DNA from 3 places in the Enterobacter sp. C3_dUdeg genome. Region 1 is predicted to be linked to each of the others. Evidence: predicted binding sites of a transcription regulator. Region 1 holds the regulator's gene; each other region holds the start of a gene.

Region 1 (6,623 bases):
GCAGACCCTACAGAGCTTGATGCGCTTATTGTGCCGGGTGGGTTTGGCGCGGCCAAAAATCTCAGTACCTTTGCTGCGCAGGGAGCGGAGTGTCAGGTCGATCCTCATTTAAAGGCGCTGTCGCAGGCCATGCACGCGGCAGGAAAACCGCAGGGCTTTATCTGCATCGCGCCGGCAATGCTGCCCAGGATTTTTGATTTCCCGCTGCGCCTGACTATCGGGACGGATATTGATACCGCAGAGATCGTCGAGGAAATGGGGGGCGAACACGTTCCGTGCCCGGTTGATGACATTGTGGTTGATGAAGATAACAAAATTGTCACCACGCCGGCTTATATGCTGGCGAATAATATCGCTGAGGCGGCCTCAGGTATTGAAAAGCTGGTGGCTCGCGTGCTGGTGCTGACTGAATGAGGCGTAAATTTGCCGCAGGCGCAGGGGTGAAACGTTTTCTCTTGCGCATCGTACTTGTGCTGGCGGTATTCTGGGGAGGCGGGCTGGCTTTATTCAGCATTATGCCGGTTCCGTTCTCTGCCGTTATGGTTGAGCGCCAGCTTAGCGCGTGGTTCAGCGGCGATTTCAGCTACGTTGCCCACTCTGACTGGGTGAGCATGGACGAGATCTCCCCGTTCATGGGGCTGGCGGTCATCGCGGCGGAGGACCAGAAATTCCCGGAGCACTGGGGGTTCGACGTGGCGGCCATTGAGAAGGCGCTAGCCCATAACGAACGCCATGAAAACCGCGTGCGCGGGGCATCAACCTTGTCGCAGCAGACGGCCAAAAACCTGTTTCTGTGGGATGGTCGAAGCTGGGTGCGAAAAGGGCTGGAAGCAGGGTTGACCCTGGGGATGGAAACGGTCTGGAGCAAAAAACGCATTCTGACCGTCTATCTCAACGTCGCTGAGTTTGGCGACGGTATATTTGGCGTGGAAGCTGCCGCACAGCGGTATTTCAATAAGCCAGCCAGCCGTCTGAGCATGTCAGAAGCGGCGCTATTGGCCGCTGTGTTACCGAACCCTATCCGCTTTAAGGCCAGTGCCCCATCAGGTTATGTGCGAAGCCGTCAGGCGTGGATTATGCGCCAGATGAATCAGCTGGGTGGAGAGGAGTTTATGCAGCGTAATAATCTTATGTAGAGCGGGTAAGCGCAGCGCTACCCGCCTGAATAGCAGACCTTAATCTTCGTCGAACCCTGCGTTAAACAGGGCAATCACCGCCGCCAGCGCTTCCTCTTCCTGAGGGCCGGTGGCTTCTACTTCAATCTGGCGCCCTTTGGCGGAATCCAGCATCAGCAGCGCAATCACGCTGTTCGCCTCCGCTTCGGTGCCTTCGTCATTCCGCAGCAGAACCTCTGCATCGAAACCCTGCATCAGCTCAAACAACTTCATCGCCGGGCGTGCATGCATACCCAGCTTGTTGGTGATCTCAACGGTTTGTTTTACGGTCATGTTTTACGTTTTTCCAGCGTGCGATGACGGGACTGAACGTTCTTCCCGCGCGAGCGGAAATAGTCGGCCAGCTGTTCGGCGATGTAAACCGAACGATGTTTACCGCCGGTACAGCCAATCGCCACCGTCAGGTAGCTACGATTGTTTGTCTCCAGCATAGGTAACCATAGCTCAAGGTAGCTTCGCGTCTGGTAGATAAAATTGTGTACTTCTGTGTGCCGGTCGAGGAACGCCGCCACCGGCTTATCCAGACCGGTCATTGGACGCAGTTTTGGATCCCAGTGCGGGTTCGGCAGGAAGCGCACGTCGAAAACGTAATCCGCATCAATCGGAATACCGTGCTTAAAGCCGAAGGATTCGAACACCATCGTCAGTTCGCGCTCGCGTTTACCCAACAGCCGGGTACGCAGCATTTCCGCCAGCTCGTGAACGGACATCTCAGAGGTGTCGACAATCAGGTCGGCACGAGAACGCAGCGGCTCCAGCAGGTCGCTCTCTTCATCGATAGCGCTCTCCAGAGAGAGGTTCTTGCTGGAAAGCGGATGCAAACGACGGGTATCGCTGTAGCGGCGGATCAGCGTATTGCGGTCTGCATCGAGGAACAGCAGCTGAGGCGAGAACGCGTCAGGCAGGTTGCTCATGGCCTGTTCGAAGATCTCTGGCGATTCAGGCATGTTACGAACGTCGATACTGACGGCGGCAGAGGTTTGTCTCTCCGCCAGCGTGCGTGCCAGGTCGGGTAACAACACGACCGGCAGGTTATCGACGCAGTAAAAACCCATGTCTTCCAGGGCGCGCAGAGCAACGGATTTCCCCGACCCTGAACGGCCACTGACAATCATCAGCACCATGTTCCGTTTCTCCTCAGGACAACAGATGTGAAGGCCATCTCCTGGTTATGCATCATCCTGATTGCCTTCTGCTTCAGTGATAATTTGATAGAGCTCTTCATCACTTTGGGCCGAGCGCAGTCGACGGCAAATGGTTTTATCGGCCAGACGTTTTGCGACCAGCGACAGCGTATGCAGATGGGTTTTCGTCTGGTCGGCAGGCACCAGCAGCGCGAAGAGGAGATCGACGGGCTGGTTATCAATGGCATCGAAGGCGATGGGTGTTTCAAGCTGCACAAACACACCAACGGCACGCAGGGTATCCTCTTCCAGTTTGCCGTGCGGGATCGCGATGCCGTTGCCGATACCGGTACTGCCCATTTTTTCACGGGTCAGAATCGCTTCGAACACCACCTGCGGCGGCAGGCCCAGCTGTTTGGCAGCCAGTTCACTGATGATCTCCAGCGCACGTTTTTTGCTCTGGCAGTGAACCGCACTGCGGGTACATTCCTGGTTAAGGACATTGCTCAGTTGAAGAGCGGAATCGTTGTTCATCATAATTTCACCTAAGCGCTAACTGTACAAATGGCCTGTTGTGTTTCACAACAGGCCGTCTTGCACCCGTTAACTGCCCGGACAATTAGTGTTGTTTCAGTTTATCTTTATGTTTATTGAGCTGTCGTGCAAGCTTATCAATCAAGCCGTCGATAGCAGCGTACATGTCTTGCCCTTCCGCACTGGCATGCAGTTCACCCCCGTTAACATGCAGGGTGGCATCCGAGATATGAGTCACTTTCTCCACTTTCAACACAATATAGACCTGATTGATCCTTTCGAAATACTGCTCGAGTTTTGCAAACTTCGCGTTCACGAAGTCGCGTAAAGCCTCAGTAATTTCGACGTTTTGTCCAGTGATGTTGAGCTGCATAGTGTCTTCCTTATCGGTTGTGTCAGACCAGCTGTTTACGCTGGTTGGACGGCGGAATGGATAAAGACTCTCGATACTTCGCAACAGTACGACGTGCCACCATAATACCCTGATCGGACAGCATGGTGGTTAACTTACTGTCGCTTAGTGGCTTCGCGGGGTTCTCCGCGGCGATCAACTTCTTCACCAGGGCACGAATGGCCGTTGACGACGCTTCGCCGCCGCCCTCGGTATTCACATGGCTGGAGAAGAAATACTTAAGCTCAAATATACCGCGTGGACTGTGCAGATACTTCTGCGTGGTGACACGGGAAATGGTTGATTCATGCATCTCGACGGCCTGGGCGATATCCGCCAGTACCATCGGTTTCATATACTCTTCGCCCTGCTCAAAGAACGCCTGCTGCTGTTCGACAATACAGCGGCTGACGCGCAGCAGCGTATCATTTCGGCTTTCCAGACTTTTGATCAGCCATCGCGCTTCCTGAAGATTGCTACGAATATATTGATTGTCGGAGTCGTTACGCGCGCTGGTGCACATGGAGGCATACTGCTGGTTGATTTGCAGGCGAGGGATGCTGTCTGAATTCAGTTCAACGACCCAGCGGTCATTGTGTTTTCTCACCAGCACGTCCGGGATGACGTACTCGGGCTCGCTGGTCTGGATCGACTGTCCCGGGCGCGGATCGAGTGACTGGATCAGATTCACCGCTTCTTTCAGCACCTCTTCCTTCAGGCGCGTGACGCGCATCAGGCTGCGGAAATCGTGGTTGGCCAACAGATCCAGATGATCGCTGATGATTAAGCGCGCCTCGTCGAGCCATGGCGTCTCTTTGCTGAACTGAGAAAGCTGGATCAGCAGGCAGTCGCGCAGATCTTTTGCGGCCACGCCTACCGGATCGAAACGCTGGATGCGCTTCAGAACGGCTTCGATCTCCTCAAGTTCAATCTCTTCGTCGCCCATGCTTTCCAGGATATCGTCCAGCGTGACGGTCAAATAGCCGGTGTCGTCAACGGCATCGACAATTGAGGTGGCAATCGCGCGGTCGGTATCGGAGAAGGGGGTAAGTTCCACCTGCCACATCAGGTAATCCTGCAGCGACTGGGTGGTTTCTCCCTGATAGACCGGTAGCTCATCATCCTGGTAGTCTGCACGCGTACCGGAAGGGGTTCCGGCGGTGTAGATTTCATCCCAGCTGGCATCCAGCGGTAGCTCGTCGGGCATCTCTTTTTGTTCGAGTGCATCCGCGGTGTCGAGCGCTTCTGTATCCTGTGACTGCTGAGTATCTACCTCGTCATGAAGATCGGTTTGTTCCAGCAGGGGGTTGCTGTCCAGCGCCTGCTGGAGCTCCTGCTGAAGTTCTAACGTGGACAGTTGCAACAGGCGAATTGCCTGCTGTAGCTGCGGCGTCATTGCCAGTTGTTGGCTGAGCCTTAATTGCAAACCTTGCTTCATGTTCAGAGCATTTTTCTCCGGTTCGGCGTTACGTTACCTCTACCCTATCAGAGTCTGAAGTCTTCCCCAAGATAGACGCGCTTAACATGATCGTCTTCGAGGATCTGCTGCGGCGTACCGTGGGCGATCAGATTGCCCTGGCTGACAATATACGCGCGTTCACACACGGCCAGCGTTTCACGGACGTTGTGGTCGGTGATCAGTACGCCAAGCCCGCTGTCACGCAGGTGTTCAATGATGCGTTTAATGTCGATAACCGAGATCGGGTCAACGCCGGCAAACGGTTCATCCAGAAGGATAAATTTCGGGTTTGCGGCCAGCGCACGTGCAATCTCAACACGACGGCGTTCACCCCCGGAGAGTGCCTGACCGAGGCTGTCGCGCAGATGCTCAATGTGGAACTCTTCCATCAACTCGTTGGCACGATCCTGACGCTGTTCGCTGGTCAGATCGTTACGAATTTCCAGGACCGCCATCAGGTTATCGTAAACGCTAAGACGACGGAAAATGGAGGCTTCCTGCGGCAGGTAGCCGATCCCGCGACGCGCGCGCGCGTGCAGCGGCAGAAGGCTGATGTCTTCATCGTCAATGATAATGTTGCCGGCATCGCGCGGCACAATGCCAACGACCATGTAGAAGGTGGTGGTTTTACCCGCACCGTTAGGGCCAAGCAGCCCTACAATTTCGCCGGAGTTGACGGTCAGACTGACATCTTCTACGACACGGCGGCCCTTGTAGGCCTTCGCGAGATTTTTTGCAGTTAATGTTGCCATAACGAATTAGTTACTCTTCTTCTGTGCCGGGGCCTGGCCTTTGCCTTTGTCCTGCAGCTGCGACGGAACCAGGACGGTCGTGACGCGTTTGCCTTTCTCGCTGGAGGCCTGCATTTTTTGCTCTTTCACCAGATAGGTGATCTGGTCGCCGGTAATGTTGCTGTCCAGCTGTTCCAGATACGCGTTTCCGGTCAGGATGACCAGGTCCTTCGCCAGCTCATAGTGCATATGCGAAGCGCGGCCTTTCACCGGCTTGCCGTTGTCCTGCATCTGGTAGAAGGTGGCCGGGTTGCCGTAACCATCAATGATCTCTTTGCCCTGCTCGCCACCCGGACGGGTCACGACCACTTTGTCGGCGTTAATTTTGATGGTGCCCTGAGTCATGACGACGTTACCCGTGAAGGTGACGACGTTGCCCTGCATATCGAGAGACTGGGTATCAGACTCGATATGGATCGGTTGGTCGGTATCGCCCGTTACAGCAAGCGCGGGGAGACTGGTCGCCAGCATCGCGCTGGCGATAATTACTTTAAGGCTGAGTTTGTTTGTTTTGAATTTCATAGGAGGTTCTAACCTTTTCAATCAGCTCGGCGTTCTTGCTGCGTAAGTTCCCGCGCATTCTCAAACCGCTGGAATTAAATGTTGTGCCATACAGTGTGACCAGATCCTGCGAGGTCACGTCCTGGGTTACCAGGTTAATTTGGGCATTATCCGTCGTAATTTTTCGCAGTTGCGAGTCAGCGGTCAGGGCGTTGACTTCAACGTGGCCATACAGATAAAGCATACGGTCATTTGTCAGTTTTGCCCGATCTGACTTAATTGACCACGTTGGCACTTTGTCCTTATCAAATGTGGTCATGACAGGTTGGGTAAACCACGAAATACCGTCATCTGAAAAATATTCAACATGCTGGGCAATCAGGCGATAGTTCAGCGCGCCTTCCGGGCTGTAGACCACGGTGTCGCTGTGATCGCTTTTATAGGTTGGATCGTTATTGTTGACCACTTCCGTTTGCGGATCGTCGCGATCGGCAAGGTTCACGCCAATCAATACCAGTGCGACAAGCGAAAGCAAAATGATAATCCAGCGTCTGGTTTTACTCATATCGATTGCCCTTTGGCCTCATCAAGCTTGCCCTGCGCCAGCAAAAGCAGATCGCAGACTTCACGTACGGCACCACGGCCCCC
Region 2 (6,623 bases), on a different contig from region 1:
TGCGCCAGTGGGGCGACGGACGCACGGTGATTATCAGCGCCCACCGCTTGTCGGCGCTCACCGAAGCCAGCGAAATTGTGGTCTTACAGCACGGGCACATTGCCCAGCGCGGGCAGCATGAAACCCTTGCCGAGCAGCCGGGCTGGTATCGCGATATGTACCGCTATCAACAGCTTGAGGCGGCGCTGGATGATGCGCCGGAGCAGGATGAGGAGGCCGCCAATGCGTAAGCTCGGAACGATGTGGCCGACGCTCAAGCGTCTGCTGGCCTACGGCTCGCCGTGGCGTAAACCGCTCTCCGTGGCCGTGCTTCTACTCTGGATTGCGGCGATTGCTGAAGTGAGCGGTCCGCTGCTCATCAGCTATTTTATCGACAACATGGTTGCCAAAAGCTACCTTCCGCTGGGGCTGGTGGCGGGCTTAGGCGTGGCCTACGTTGGCCTGCAGCTGGCGGCGGCAGGGCTGCACTATGCGCAGTCGCTGCTGTTTAACCGTGCTGCCGTGGGCGTTGTTCAGCAGCTGCGTACGGATGTGATGGACGCGGCGCTTCGCCAGCCGCTCAGCGAGTTTGATATCCAGCCGGTCGGGCAGGTGATTTCGCGCGTGACCAACGATACCGAGGTAATCCGCGATCTGTACGTTACCGTGGTCGCGACGGTGTTACGCAGCGCGGCGCTGATTGGCGCGATGCTGGTGGCGATGTTCAGCCTCGACTGGCGCATGGCGCTGGTGGCGATCACCATCTTCCCGGCGGTGCTGATTGTCATGGTCATTTACCAGCGCTACAGCACGCCGATCGTGCGTCGGGTGCGCGCGTATCTGGCCGACATTAACGATGGCTTCAACGAAGTGATCAACGGCATGAGCGTCATCCAGCAGTTCCGCCAGCAGGCGCGCTTTGGCGAACGCATGGGGGAAGCCAGCCGTTCGCACTACATGGCGCGTATGCAGACGCTGCGGCTTGATGGTTTCCTGCTGCGTCCGCTGCTGAGCCTTTTCTCGGCGCTGGTGCTTTGCGGGCTGCTGATGCTCTTTGGGCTGAGCTCAAACGGTACGATTGAAGTGGGCGTGCTGTACGCCTTTATCAGCTATCTCGGGCGTCTTAACGAGCCGTTGATCGAGCTTACCACCCAGCAATCGATGCTGCAGCAGGCGGTGGTCGCCGGTGAGCGCGTGTTTGAGCTGATGGACAGGCCGCGCCAGGCCTACGGCAATGACGAGCGACCTCTGCAAAGCGGGACTATCGCCTTTGATAACGTCTCGTTTGCCTATCGCGAAGACCGGCTGGTGCTGCAGGACATCACGCTTGACGTTCCGTCGCGCGGTTTCGTGGCGCTGGTAGGGCATACCGGCAGCGGTAAGAGCACGCTTGCCAGCCTGTTGATGGGCTATTACCCGGTCACGCACGGCGAAATCCGCCTCGATGGGCGCCCGCTCGCGTCTCTCAGCCACACCGTGTTGCGTAAAGGCGTCGCGATGGTGCAGCAGGATCCGGTCGTGCTGGCCGATACCTTCTACGCCAACGTGACCCTGGGGCGAGACTACTCCCAGGAGCAGGTCTGGGACGTGCTGGAAAAAGTGCAGCTGGCAGAGCTGGCGCGCGGGTTTAGCGATGGGATCAATACCAAACTGGGCGAGCAGGGGAACAATCTCTCCGTCGGGCAAAAGCAGCTCCTGGCGATGGCGCGGGTGCTGATTGAAACGCCGCAGATACTGATTCTGGATGAAGCCACGGCCAGTATTGACTCCGGCACCGAACAGGCCATTCAGCAGGCGCTGGCCGCCGTACGCGACCATACGACGCTGGTGGTGATTGCCCACCGTCTTTCCACCATCGTCGATGCCGATACCATTCTGGTGCTACATCGCGGACAGGCCGTTGAACGCGGTACGCACCGTGAACTGCTGGAAGCAAAAGGGCGCTACTGGCAGATGTACCAGCTGCAGCTGGCGGGCGAGGAGCTGGCGGCCAGCGTGCGTGATGAAGAGTCGCTTAGCGCCTGATGCACCAAAATGAGGCGACGCGCTAACAGTCATTCCTGTTGGTGCAAAACTGAAACGCACCCTGCACCGGCATGGTGCGTTTTTTTTCGCCTGTTCGTTTATTACGGCCGCGTAATGCTCTGTGCGCCGCCGTTCCCCCTCGTTTTCATTTCTGGCACACCCCTTGCAATACCTTCTGCGTAAGCTGCGGCCATTACCGAATTCTGACTGGAGGGGATCTATGAAGCTGGTTACGGTTGTAATCAAACCATTCAAACTCGAAGACGTGCGTGAAGCGTTGTCTTCAATGGGTATTCAGGGACTGACTGTCACCGAAGTGAAAGGCTTTGGTCGTCAGAAGGGTCATGCCGAGCTTTATCGCGGGGCGGAATACAGCGTTAACTTTCTGCCAAAAGTAAAAATTGATGTCGCGATTGCTGACGATCAGCTTGATGAAGTCATTGATGTCATTAGCAAAGCGGCCTATACCGGCAAAATTGGCGACGGCAAAATTTTCGTTGCCGAACTGCAGCGCGTCATTCGCATCCGTACCGGCGAATCTGACGAAGCGGCATTGTAAATAACGCCTGGCACACAGTGATAGGGATCGAGAAAATGAAGATAGCAACACTTAAAACGGGTCTGGGTTCGCTGGCGCTGCTGCCGGGCCTGGCGCTGGCTGCTACCCCTGCGGTGGTCGACAAAGCCGATAACGCCTTTATGATGATCAGCACCGCGCTGGTGCTGTTCATGTCAATTCCGGGCATTGCGCTGTTCTACGGCGGCCTGATCCGTGGCAAAAACGTTCTCTCCATGCTGACGCAGGTTGCCGTGACGTTCGCACTGGTCTGCGTGCTGTGGGTGGTTTACGGTTACTCGCTGGCGTTCGGTACGGGCAACGCGTTCTTTGGTAACTTCGACTGGGTGATGCTGAAAAATATTGAGCTGACCGCGCTGATGGGCAGTTTCTATCAGTACATCCACGTTGCGTTCCAGGGCTCCTTCGCCTGTATTACCGTCGGGCTGATTGTGGGCGCGCTCGCCGAGCGTATCCGTTTCTCTGCCGTGCTGATCTTCGTGGTGGTCTGGATGACGCTCTCCTATGTGCCGATTGCGCACATGGTCTGGGGTGGCGGTCTGCTGGCAACGCACGGCGCGCTGGACTTCGCGGGCGGTACCGTTGTACACATCAACGCCGCGGTAGCGGGTCTGGTGGGTGCCTACCTGATTGGCAAACGCGTGGGCTTCGGTAAAGAAGCGTTTAAACCGCACAACCTGCCGATGGTGTTTACCGGTACGGCTATCCTCTACTTTGGCTGGTTTGGCTTCAACGCCGGCTCGGCAAGTGCAGCAAACGAAATCGCCGCGCTGGCCTTCGTGAACACCGTTGTGGCCACGGCGGGTGCAATCCTCTCCTGGGTGTTTGGCGAGTGGGCGGTACGCGGTAAACCGTCACTGCTGGGTGCCTGCTCGGGTGCCATTGCCGGTCTGGTTGGCATTACGCCAGCGTGTGGTTATGTCGGCGTGGGTGGCGCGCTGCTGGTCGGTCTGGTGTCCGGTCTGGCGGGTCTGTGGGGCGTGACCGCACTGAAACGTGTGCTGCGCGTTGACGACCCATGCGATGTGTTTGGTGTTCACGGCGTGTGCGGCATCGTGGGTTGTATCATGACCGGTATCTTTGCCGCGAAGTCGCTCGGTGGCGTGGGCTACGCAGAAGGCGTGACCATGGTTCATCAGGTGCTGGTGCAGCTGGAAAGTATTGCAATCACCGTTGTCTGGTCTGCCGTTGTGGCCTTCATTGGCTATAAGCTGGCGGATATGACGGTGGGTCTGCGCGTACCGGAAGAGCAGGAGCGCGAAGGCCTGGACGTCAACAGCCACGGCGAGAATGCGTATAACGCCTGATAAACAGCAAAACGGCAACTTCGGTTGCCGTTTTTAGTGTGTATTCCCTCTCCCCGTGGGAGAGGGTCAGGGTGAGGGCATCAGGCCGCACACAATCACCCGCGATTACGCATCACCCCTTCCTGCACAGTCGACGCGACCAGCACGCCATCCTGAGTATAAAACTCCCCGCGCACAAACCCTCGCGCGCTCGACGCTGAGGTACTCTCCACGCTGTAAAGCAGCCACTCATTCATGTTGAACGGACGGTGGAACCACATGGAGTGATCGATCGTCGCGACCTGCATCCCTTTTTCCAGGAAACCAACCCCGTGCGGCTGCAGCGCCACCGGCAGGAAGTTGAAATCTGACGCATAGCCGAGCAGATACTGATGCACGCGGAAATCTTCCGGCACGGTCCCGTTGGCACGGATCCAGGCCTGGCGTTTCGGCTCGGCGGCATGGCCTTTCATCGGGTTGTGGAACTCAACCGGGCGGATCTCCAGCGGCTTATCGCAGAGAAACTTCTCTTTGACCTGCGGCGGAAGCAGATGCGCCAGCGCGCGGGCGATATCCGTCTCTGATTTTAAAGAGTCGGGCGACGGAGCCGGGGGCATCACTTTTTGATGCTCGTAGCCGGATTCCGGCGCCTGGAAAGAGGCGGTCATGTAAAAGATCGGCTTGCCGTTCTGAATAGCTGCTACGCGGCGCGCGCTGAAGCTGTTGCCGTCTCGCAGGACTTCAACGTCATACACAATCGGTCTTGCGCTATCGCCAGGGCGTAAGAAGTAGCTGTGGAACGAATGCACCAGACGGTCTGCCGGGACAGTCTCCTTTGCTGCGTACAGAGCTTGTCCAACGACTTGCCCCCCGAAGACCTGGCGTAAGCCGAGATCTTCGCTCTGTCCGCGAAAGAGTCCTTCCTCAATTTTTTCCAGATTCAGTAATGTCAGCAGATTGTTCAGTGCCTGACTCATAGTTGTCCTCAATAAACGCCGTAGCGAAAGATAGGCAGAGTATAACGCAGAAATGAAAGTGGTCCGATGGGTAGAATAATCTGAATATCGGCACGTTTTCAGGCATAAATCGGTGATCTGTGCCACACTTGAATACGTTATGTGATTGAAACGACATCGGATGGGATCGATCCCGCTGGTGCATTGATAAGGAGACTTCAATGAAACTCGTGCCCATGCTAAGTGGTGTAGCTATTGCGGTGGCGTTGTCCGCCTGTGCCGGTAAAAGCGCCCAAGTGCCAGTACCAGCAGCCGACCCGAACGGGATTAATACCCTTTCACAGCAATCCATTCAGCAGCCTAATGTTTCCGGTACCATCTGGATTAAACAGAAAGTGGCGTTGCCGCCGGATGCGGTATTAACCGTAACGCTGTCTGATGCTTCTCTGGCCGACGCGCCGTCGAAAGTCGTTGCCCAGCGTGCCGTTCGTACTGAAGGCAAGCAGGCGCCGTTTAGCTTCGTATTGCCGTATAACCCGTCGGACGTGCAGCCTAACGCCCGTATCCTGCTGAGCGCAGCGGTAACCATCAACGGCAAGCTGGTCTTTATCACCGATACGGTCCAGGAAGCGATCAACAACGGTGGGACAAAAATCGATCTGAACCTGGTGCCGGTGCAGCAGACCGAAGTGCCGGTCGCACCGCAGACCAATCAGCCGTCTCTGCCAACTCCACCGACTCAGATGTAATTTCTGCATTTCCCCTCTCCTCCGGGAGAGGGGTCAATATACCCAGCGAAACTTCTGCAAATCGATCTGACCCGACCCTGACACCTGCACACCCTCTGAAAGTAACGCCTGACGCTGACGCTGAAGATCCGGCCCGGTGAGTGAAATGGCGCCATGACGGTTCACCACCCGATGCCAGGGCAGCGTACTGCCTTCCGGCAGCCGTTTCAGGACGCCTCCAACCTGTCGCGCCGCGCGCGGGGAACCGGCCAGACGCGCGACATCACCATAGGTGGTGACGTAGCCTTCCGGGATTGAGGCCACGATTTGCCATACGCGCTGTGGAAAGGAGTCGTGTTCGTCCATACCTTTACCTGTGGGGAGTTTCTGGAAAGCTATGGTAAACGAAGATCTTCATGATTGCTGCGCCTGTTTGCGCAAGAAACCAGCATCCGGTTGCTGGTCGCTTGCAATTGGGCTTTAGCACAGGGATAATGCGCCAGCGCGTTGGTTATCAACGCTCTCAATGGGGGCTCTGTTGGTTCTCCCGCAACGCTACTCTGTTCACCAGGTCAGGTCCGGAAGGAAGCAGCCAGGGCAGACGACGTGTGTGCCGGGATGTAGCTGGCAGGGCCCCCACCCATTTGTGGCCTCATAAGATTCTTCAGCTTCACCTCTCCCTCAAAGCATTACTCCACAATAAAACTACGCCTGTATCGTGTAATATATATTTCATTGCACTGAAATATTATTGTCATAAACCTGTAATAATAGACTGTCATTTTATAATCGGACGGTTATTTTGTTCCATAACTCAAAAAAATATATATCTGGATAACATTGTTAAGTTCGTGTATTAAATAAAGTACTTATTCCGAAGGGAAGTGACAAACATGGCTACAGCGGTATTAAACGTTAAGATTGATGACGCGCTAAAAGAAAGGCTTCGCCACTATGCGGAAGTCAATAACGAGAATTTAAGCGTGACGACAGAGAAACTGCTGCTGCTGGCGTTCGAAGCAGTAGAAGAGGCGGGAGTATCGGAAGAGGATATTGATAATCAGCATACGGA
Region 3 (6,623 bases), on a different contig from region 1:
CCGTGCGTAAGCCCTGCATATTGCATTGGGATTTTAACCATTTTGTCGTACTGATTAAGGTCGATAAGAACAGCGCGGTGATCCACGACCCTGCGTTTGGACGACGGGTGATTAGCATGCCTGAATTGTCCCAACATTTTACTGGTGTTGTGCTTGAGGTATGGCCGGGAACCACTTTCTCAGTTCAAAAGAAGAAAAACAGGTTAAAAGCCTCCACGTTATTAAAGAATATCAACGGACTGATGACATCACTGGCGAAGATATTTTTCTTATCGCTGGTGATTGAGTTGATCAGCCTGCTGTTGCCTGTGGGAACACAATTAGTCACGGATCATGTCATTGCATCCGGAGATTACGGTTTACTTAATATCATCTGTCTTGGGCTGTTTATTCTGATTCTGTTACGTTTGACGGTCAGTATCATTCGCTCCTGGACCACGCTGATACTGGGAACACTCATCGACGTCCAGTGGAGTTTTAGCCTTTTTTCTCACCTTATTAAGCTACCAACCACCTATTTTGAAAGACGCAAACTGGGGGACATTCAGTCTCGTTTCCACTCACTTGATGTTATACGGGCCACTTTTACCACAGGTTTAACTGGTAGCATTATTGATACGCTAATGCTCATGGGTTTGCTGGTAATGATGTTTTTATACAACCTTCAGCTCAGCATGATAGTGGTCTCTTTTACCGCAATATACACCTTCATTCGGTTTGCTACCTATCGATACTATCGCCAGTTATCCGAAGAAGAGTTAATCAAGGAAGCACGTCTTAATTCTTATTTTATGGAAACCCTGTACGGTATCGCGACGATTAAGATTCAGGGGATGACTGACCTGAGAATCAATAACTGGTTTAATCTTTTTTCAGATAAGGTCAATACCGGCATTCGTTTGACGCGAATGGATCTCTTCTTTGGTGGTGTCGTCTCTTTTATCGCTGCCTGCGACCAAATTGTTATCCTGTGGGTTAGCGGCAGGCTGATGATGGATAGTCATTTAACCATCGGTATGTTTATCGCGTTTAATACCTTCAGGAGTCAGTTCTATGACCGAATAAATGCCCTGATCAACTTTATCATTCAGCTGAAGCTCATCAACTTACATAATGAACGCGTAGCCGATATTGCGCTGCAGGAAGCATCTTCTTCAACGGCCACCAGCCCGCTGCGTTTACCACACGGAGCCTTAACGCTCGAAACTCAGGATCTGACCTACCGTTATGATAACCATGCGGACCCTATATTCAGCAAACTGAATCTGACCATTCATGCCGGGGAGAGTATTGCTATTACGGGCGTATCGGGTGCAGGTAAAAGCACCTTGATGAAAGTGTTGTGCGGTTTATTCGAACCGTCGAACGGCTGCGTCCGAATTAATGGCATTGATATTAAGCAACTTGGTTTTGAGCATTATGCTGAACGCATTGCCTGTATCATGCAGGAAGATAAGTTGTTTTCAGGCTCTATCAAAGAGAATATCGCCGGTTTTCGGCCTGACATTGACGAGCAGTGGATGGTGCAATGCGCCATCGCAAGCCATATTCATAATGACATTTTAAAGCTACCAATGGGTTACGAGACACTGATTGGTGAACTTGGGGAAGGGTTGTCCGGGGGTCAAAAACAGCGGATTTATATTGCCCGGGCATTATACCGCAAACCGGGTATTTTATTCATGGACGAGGCGACCAGCCACCTTGATAAAACCAGTGAAAGTCAGGTCAATCAGTCTATACAGGAGATGAACATCACCAGGATTATTATCGCGCATCGCGAAACCACGATTGCATCGGCAGATCGGGTGTTCGTGATAAATGGAGCAGAGTTACCCTAATCCCTGAATTTCGCAGGAAAGAGATAGCTTCGGGACATAACGCCCCAGGTAATGAAGAATTCTGGCGATCATCGAATAAAAAAGCCGCTGAGAGATCAGCGGCTTTTTAGTTGCCGGGTGGCGCTCACGCTTACCCGGCCTACGGATTGACCGTATTACTCTTCTTTCGCACCGCGCATAGCACGTTTACGGTCGTTCTCGGTCAGGTGACGTTTACGGATACGAATTGACTGTGGAGTCACTTCTACCAGTTCGTCATCATCGATGAATTCCAGAGCCTGCTCCAGAGTCATCTTGATCGGTGGAACCAGAACCGTTGCTTCGTCAGTACCGGACGCACGCATGTTGGTCAGTTTCTTACCGGTCAGGCAGTTTACGGTCAGGTCGTTAGAACGACTGTGAATACCGATGATCTGGCCTTCGTAAACTTCAGCACCGTGACCCAGGAACAGCTTGCCGCGATCCTGCAGACCGAACAGCGCAAACGCAACCGCTTTACCCTGACCGTTGGAGATCAGCACGCCGTTGTTACGCTGGCCCACTTCGCCCGGACGAACGTCGTCGTAGTGGCTGAAGGTGGAGTACAGCAGACCGGTACCGGAGGTCATGGTCATGAACTCTGAACGGAAGCCGATCAGACCACGGCTTGGGATCACGTAGTCGAGACGTACGCGGCCTTTGCCATCTGGATTCATGTTTTTCAGGTCGCCTTTACGCTCACCCAGAGCCTGCATCACAGAACCCTGGTGCTGCTCTTCAACGTCCAGCGTTACGTTTTCGAACGGCTCTTGTTTACGGCCGTCGATTTCGCGGAAGATTACTTTCGGACGGGAAACCGCCATTTCGAAACCTTCACGACGCATGTTTTCGATCAGAACAGACAGGTGCAGCTCACCACGACCAGAAACGCGGAATGCATCGGCATCCTGGGTTTCTTCAACGCGCAACGCAACGTTGTGCACCAGCTCTTTGTTCAGGCGGTCAAGGATCTGACGAGAGGTAACGAATTTACCTTCTTTACCACAGAACGGAGAGGTGTTGACGTTGAAGAACATGGATACGGTTGGTTCATCAACGGACAGGGCTGGCAGCGCTTCGACGTTCTGCGGATCGCAGATGGTGTCGGAGATGTTCAGTTCACCCAGACCGGTGATAGCGATGATGTCGCCCGCTTCCGCAACGTCACTCTCGATACGCTCAAGACCCAGGTGAGTCAGTACTTTACCGACTTTACCGTTACGGGTTTTGCCTTCGCTATCGATGATAGTAACCTGCTGGTTAGGCTTCACTTTACCGCGCTTGATACGACCAATGCCGATTACGCCAACGTAGTTGTTGTAGTCGAGCTGAGAGATCTGCATCTGCAGGGTGCCGTCGAGATCGACGTTTGGTGCAGGAACACGGTCAACAATCGCCTGATACAGCGGGGTCATGTCTTCAGCCATGTCTTCGTGGTCCAGACCTGCGATACCGTTCAGCGCAGAGGCGTAAACGATAGGGAAGTCCAGCTGCTCGTCGGTCGCGTCGAGGTTAACGAACAGGTCGAAGACCTGGTCAACAACCCAGTCAGGACGCGCGCCAGGGCGGTCAACTTTGTTGATAACAACGATTGGCTTCAGACCATGGGCAAAAGCTTTTTTGGTCACGAAGCGCGTCTGTGGCATTGGGCCATCCATTGCGTCAACGACCAGCAGAACGGAGTCTACCATGGACATTACACGTTCAACTTCACCACCGAAGTCGGCGTGCCCTGGGGTATCAACGATGTTGATACGGTAGTCATTCCATTTAATCGCGGTGTTTTTCGCGAGGATGGTAATCCCACGCTCTTTCTCCAAATCGTTGGAGTCCATCACGCGTTCTTGGGTTTCGGCACGCGCATCAAACGTACCGGATTGCTGCAGCAGCTTGTCGACCAGGGTAGTTTTACCATGGTCAACGTGCGCGATGATGGCGATGTTACGCAAATTTTCGATCACAACTTTGCCTCAGGCATTTAGAAATAGCGCGTTATTGTACACGGATTAATCGCACTACAAAACAGGATCACAAACATCCCCCGCAAACAAGTATTGCAGAGATGCTTTGTGATCGCTTTCACGGAGCGGTAAAAGGGCACTTTAACGTAAATTGCACCAATATGGTGCTCAATGTTCACATTGAAGCACCATACTGGTGCAACAAATCCATTGTGGTGCAGCCCTTTTGCACTATGGTGCGCATGATAACGCCTTTTTGGGGTGATTTAAAAGTTGGCACAGATTTCGCTTTATAAAAAATACATGGCACCAGCCAGTACAAACAGAAATTGAAGACCTCGTTACCACGACGACAATGACCAATCTGGAGAGTTAAGTATGTCCGCTGAACACGTTTTGACGATGCTGAACGAACATGAAGTGAAGTTTGTTGATCTGCGCTTCACCGATACCAAAGGTAAAGAACAGCACGTCACAATCCCTGCTCATCAGGTGAACGCCGAATTCTTTGAAGAAGGCAAAATGTTTGACGGCTCCTCCATTGGTGGCTGGAAAGGCATTAACGAATCCGACATGGTTCTGATGCCAGACGCGACCACTGCGGTCATTGATCCGTTCTTCGAAGAACCAACCCTGATCATCCGTTGCGACATCCTCGAGCCAGGCACGCTGCAGGGCTACGACCGCGACCCACGTTCTATCGCGAAACGCGCTGAAGAGTACCTGCGTTCTACCGGCATCGCAGACACCGTTCTGTTCGGGCCAGAGCCAGAATTCTTCCTGTTCGATGACATCCGCTTCGGTGCCTCTATTTCTGGCTCCCACGTGGCTATCGACGACATCGAAGGTGCATGGAACTCCTCCACCAAATACGAAGGCGGTAACAAAGGTCACCGTCCTGGCGTGAAAGGCGGTTACTTCCCGGTTCCTCCGGTCGACTCTGCACAGGACATTCGTTCCACTATGTGTCTGGTGATGGAAGAGATGGGCCTGGTTGTTGAAGCTCACCACCACGAAGTGGCGACTGCTGGTCAGAACGAAGTGGCAACCCGCTTCAACACCATGACCAAAAAAGCGGACGAAATTCAGATCTACAAATACGTTGTGCACAACGTTGCGCACCGTTTCGGTAAAACCGCGACCTTCATGCCAAAACCAATGTTTGGCGATAACGGTTCCGGTATGCACTGCCACATGTCTCTGTCCAAGAACGGTACCAACCTGTTCTCTGGCGACAAATATGCCGGTCTGTCCGAGCAGGCGCTGTATTACATCGGTGGTGTTATCAAACACGCTAAAGCGATCAACGCCCTGGCGAACCCAACCACGAACTCCTACAAGCGTCTGGTCCCGGGCTACGAAGCGCCAGTGATGCTGGCCTACTCTGCACGTAACCGTTCTGCTTCTATCCGTATCCCGGTGGTGGCTTCTCCTAAAGCACGTCGTATCGAAGTTCGCTTCCCGGACCCAGCGGCTAACCCATACCTGTGCTTCGCAGCACTGCTGATGGCCGGTCTGGACGGTATCAAGAACAAGATCCACCCGGGCGAAGCGATGGACAAAAACCTGTACGACCTGCCGCCAGAAGAAGCGAAAGAGATCCCACAGGTTGCTGGCTCTCTGGAAGAAGCCCTGCAGGCGCTGGACGCAGACCGCGAGTTCCTGACTGCAGGTGGCGTATTCACTGACGACGCTATCGATGCTTACATCGCCCTGCGTATGGAAGAGAACGACCGCGTGCGTATGACGCCACACCCGGTAGAGTTCGAGCTGTACTACAGCGTTTAATTAAAGTTGTTTTACCCGGCGTGATAAGCGCCGGGGGTAGTTGCCGTGGAAACTTTTAGCCCATCTCCGGATGGGCTTTTTTCTCCACCAACAACCTGATCTCACGCGCTTTTTACGCCGAAAACGCTATACTGCACAAAATTAGTGCAAACGACTCCAGGAGACTGCTGAATGGCAACTGGCACGCTGCCCGATGCTGGGCAGATCCTCAATTCTTTGATTAACAGCATATTGCTGGTCGATGACGAGCTGGCCGTTCATTACGCCAACCCGGCCGCGCAGCAGCTGCTCGCCCAAAGCGCACGTAAACTGTTCGGCACCCCGCTTCCTGAACTCCTGAGCTATTTTTCACTGAATATTGGCCTGATGCAGGAAAGTTTGCAGGCCGGCCAGGGGTTTACCGATAACGAAGTGACGCTGGTGATCGACGGGCGCTCGCACATTCTGTCGCTAACCGCGCAACGTCTTCCCGAAGGCCTGATCCTGCTGGAAATGGCGCCGATGGATAATCAGCGTCGACTGAGCCAGGAGCAGCTTCAGCACGCGCAGCAGATTGCCGCCCGTGACCTGGTGCGGGGCCTGGCGCATGAAATCAAAAACCCGCTGGGTGGATTACGCGGCGCGGCGCAGCTTCTGACCAAGGCGCTGCCCGATCCCGCGCTGGCGGAATATACCAACGTCATCATTGAGCAGGCGGACCGTCTGCGGAATCTGGTAGACCGTCTTCTCGGTCCGCAGCAGCCGGGAATGCACGTTACTGAAAGCATCCATAAAGTGGCTGAGCGGGTGGTGAAGCTCGTCTCAATGGAGCTGCCGGAGAACGTCACGCTGGTACGTGATTACGATCCAAGCCTGCCGGAACTGGCCCACGACCCGGACCAGATTGAGCAGGTCCTGTTGAATATTGTGCGTAATGCCCTGCAGGCGCTTGGGCCTGAAGGCGGCGAGATTATTTTACGCACCCGCACCGCCTTCCAGCTCACGTTACACGGCGTGCGCTACCGGCTGGCGGCCC

Evidence for each region. The regulator sigma-54, encoded in region 1, starts transcription at its own class of promoters, with help from an activator protein. The targets are predictions, from matches to a motif close to GTTGGCACANNTTTCGCTNT.
Region 2: a site for sigma-54 is predicted at 2,155-2,174, ahead of glnK (P-II family nitrogen regulator). Genes of this name have one in related genera too.
Region 3: a site for sigma-54 is predicted at 4,093-4,112, ahead of glnA (glutamate--ammonia ligase). Genes of this name have one in related genera too.

The regions. Positions count from the first base shown of each region.
Region 1 covers NZ_BAAKFX010000006.1:115,850-122,472, reverse strand. Annotated here, with positions in the region: gene elbB (isoprenoid biosynthesis glyoxalase ElbB) at 1-414, shown strand, start outside; gene mtgA (monofunctional biosynthetic peptidoglycan transglycosylase) at 411-1,136, shown strand; gene npr (PTS phosphocarrier protein NPr) at 1,176-1,448, opposite strand; gene rapZ (RNase adapter RapZ) at 1,445-2,299, opposite strand; gene ptsN (PTS IIA-like nitrogen regulatory protein PtsN) at 2,345-2,836, opposite strand; gene hpf (ribosome hibernation promoting factor) at 2,919-3,206, opposite strand; gene rpoN (RNA polymerase factor sigma-54) at 3,229-4,662, opposite strand; gene lptB (LPS export ABC transporter ATP-binding protein) at 4,710-5,435, opposite strand; gene lptA (lipopolysaccharide ABC transporter substrate-binding protein LptA) at 5,442-5,996, opposite strand; gene lptC (LPS export ABC transporter periplasmic protein LptC) at 5,965-6,540, opposite strand; gene kdsC (3-deoxy-manno-octulosonate-8-phosphatase KdsC) at 6,537-6,623, opposite strand, start outside.
Region 2 covers NZ_BAAKFX010000002.1:332,831-339,453, reverse strand. Annotated here, with positions in the region: gene AC27FC_RS09260 (SmdA family multidrug ABC transporter permease/ATP-binding protein) at 1-230, shown strand, start outside; gene AC27FC_RS09255 (SmdB family multidrug efflux ABC transporter permease/ATP-binding protein) at 223-2,004, shown strand; gene glnK (P-II family nitrogen regulator) at 2,225-2,563, shown strand; gene amtB (ammonium transporter AmtB) at 2,599-3,888, shown strand; gene tesB (acyl-CoA thioesterase II) at 3,984-4,844, opposite strand; gene AC27FC_RS09235 (YbaY family lipoprotein) at 5,045-5,572, shown strand; gene AC27FC_RS09230 (MGMT family protein) at 5,606-5,917, opposite strand; RNA gene ffs (signal recognition particle sRNA small type) at 6,088-6,184, shown strand; gene AC27FC_RS09220 (hypothetical protein) at 6,445-6,623, shown strand, end outside.
Region 3 covers NZ_BAAKFX010000014.1:12,990-19,612, reverse strand. Annotated here, with positions in the region: gene AC27FC_RS20675 (peptidase domain-containing ABC transporter) at 1-1,841, shown strand, start outside; gene typA (ribosome-dependent GTPase TypA) at 1,997-3,820, opposite strand; gene glnA (glutamate--ammonia ligase) at 4,199-5,608, shown strand; gene glnL (nitrogen regulation protein NR(II)) at 5,780-6,623, shown strand, end outside.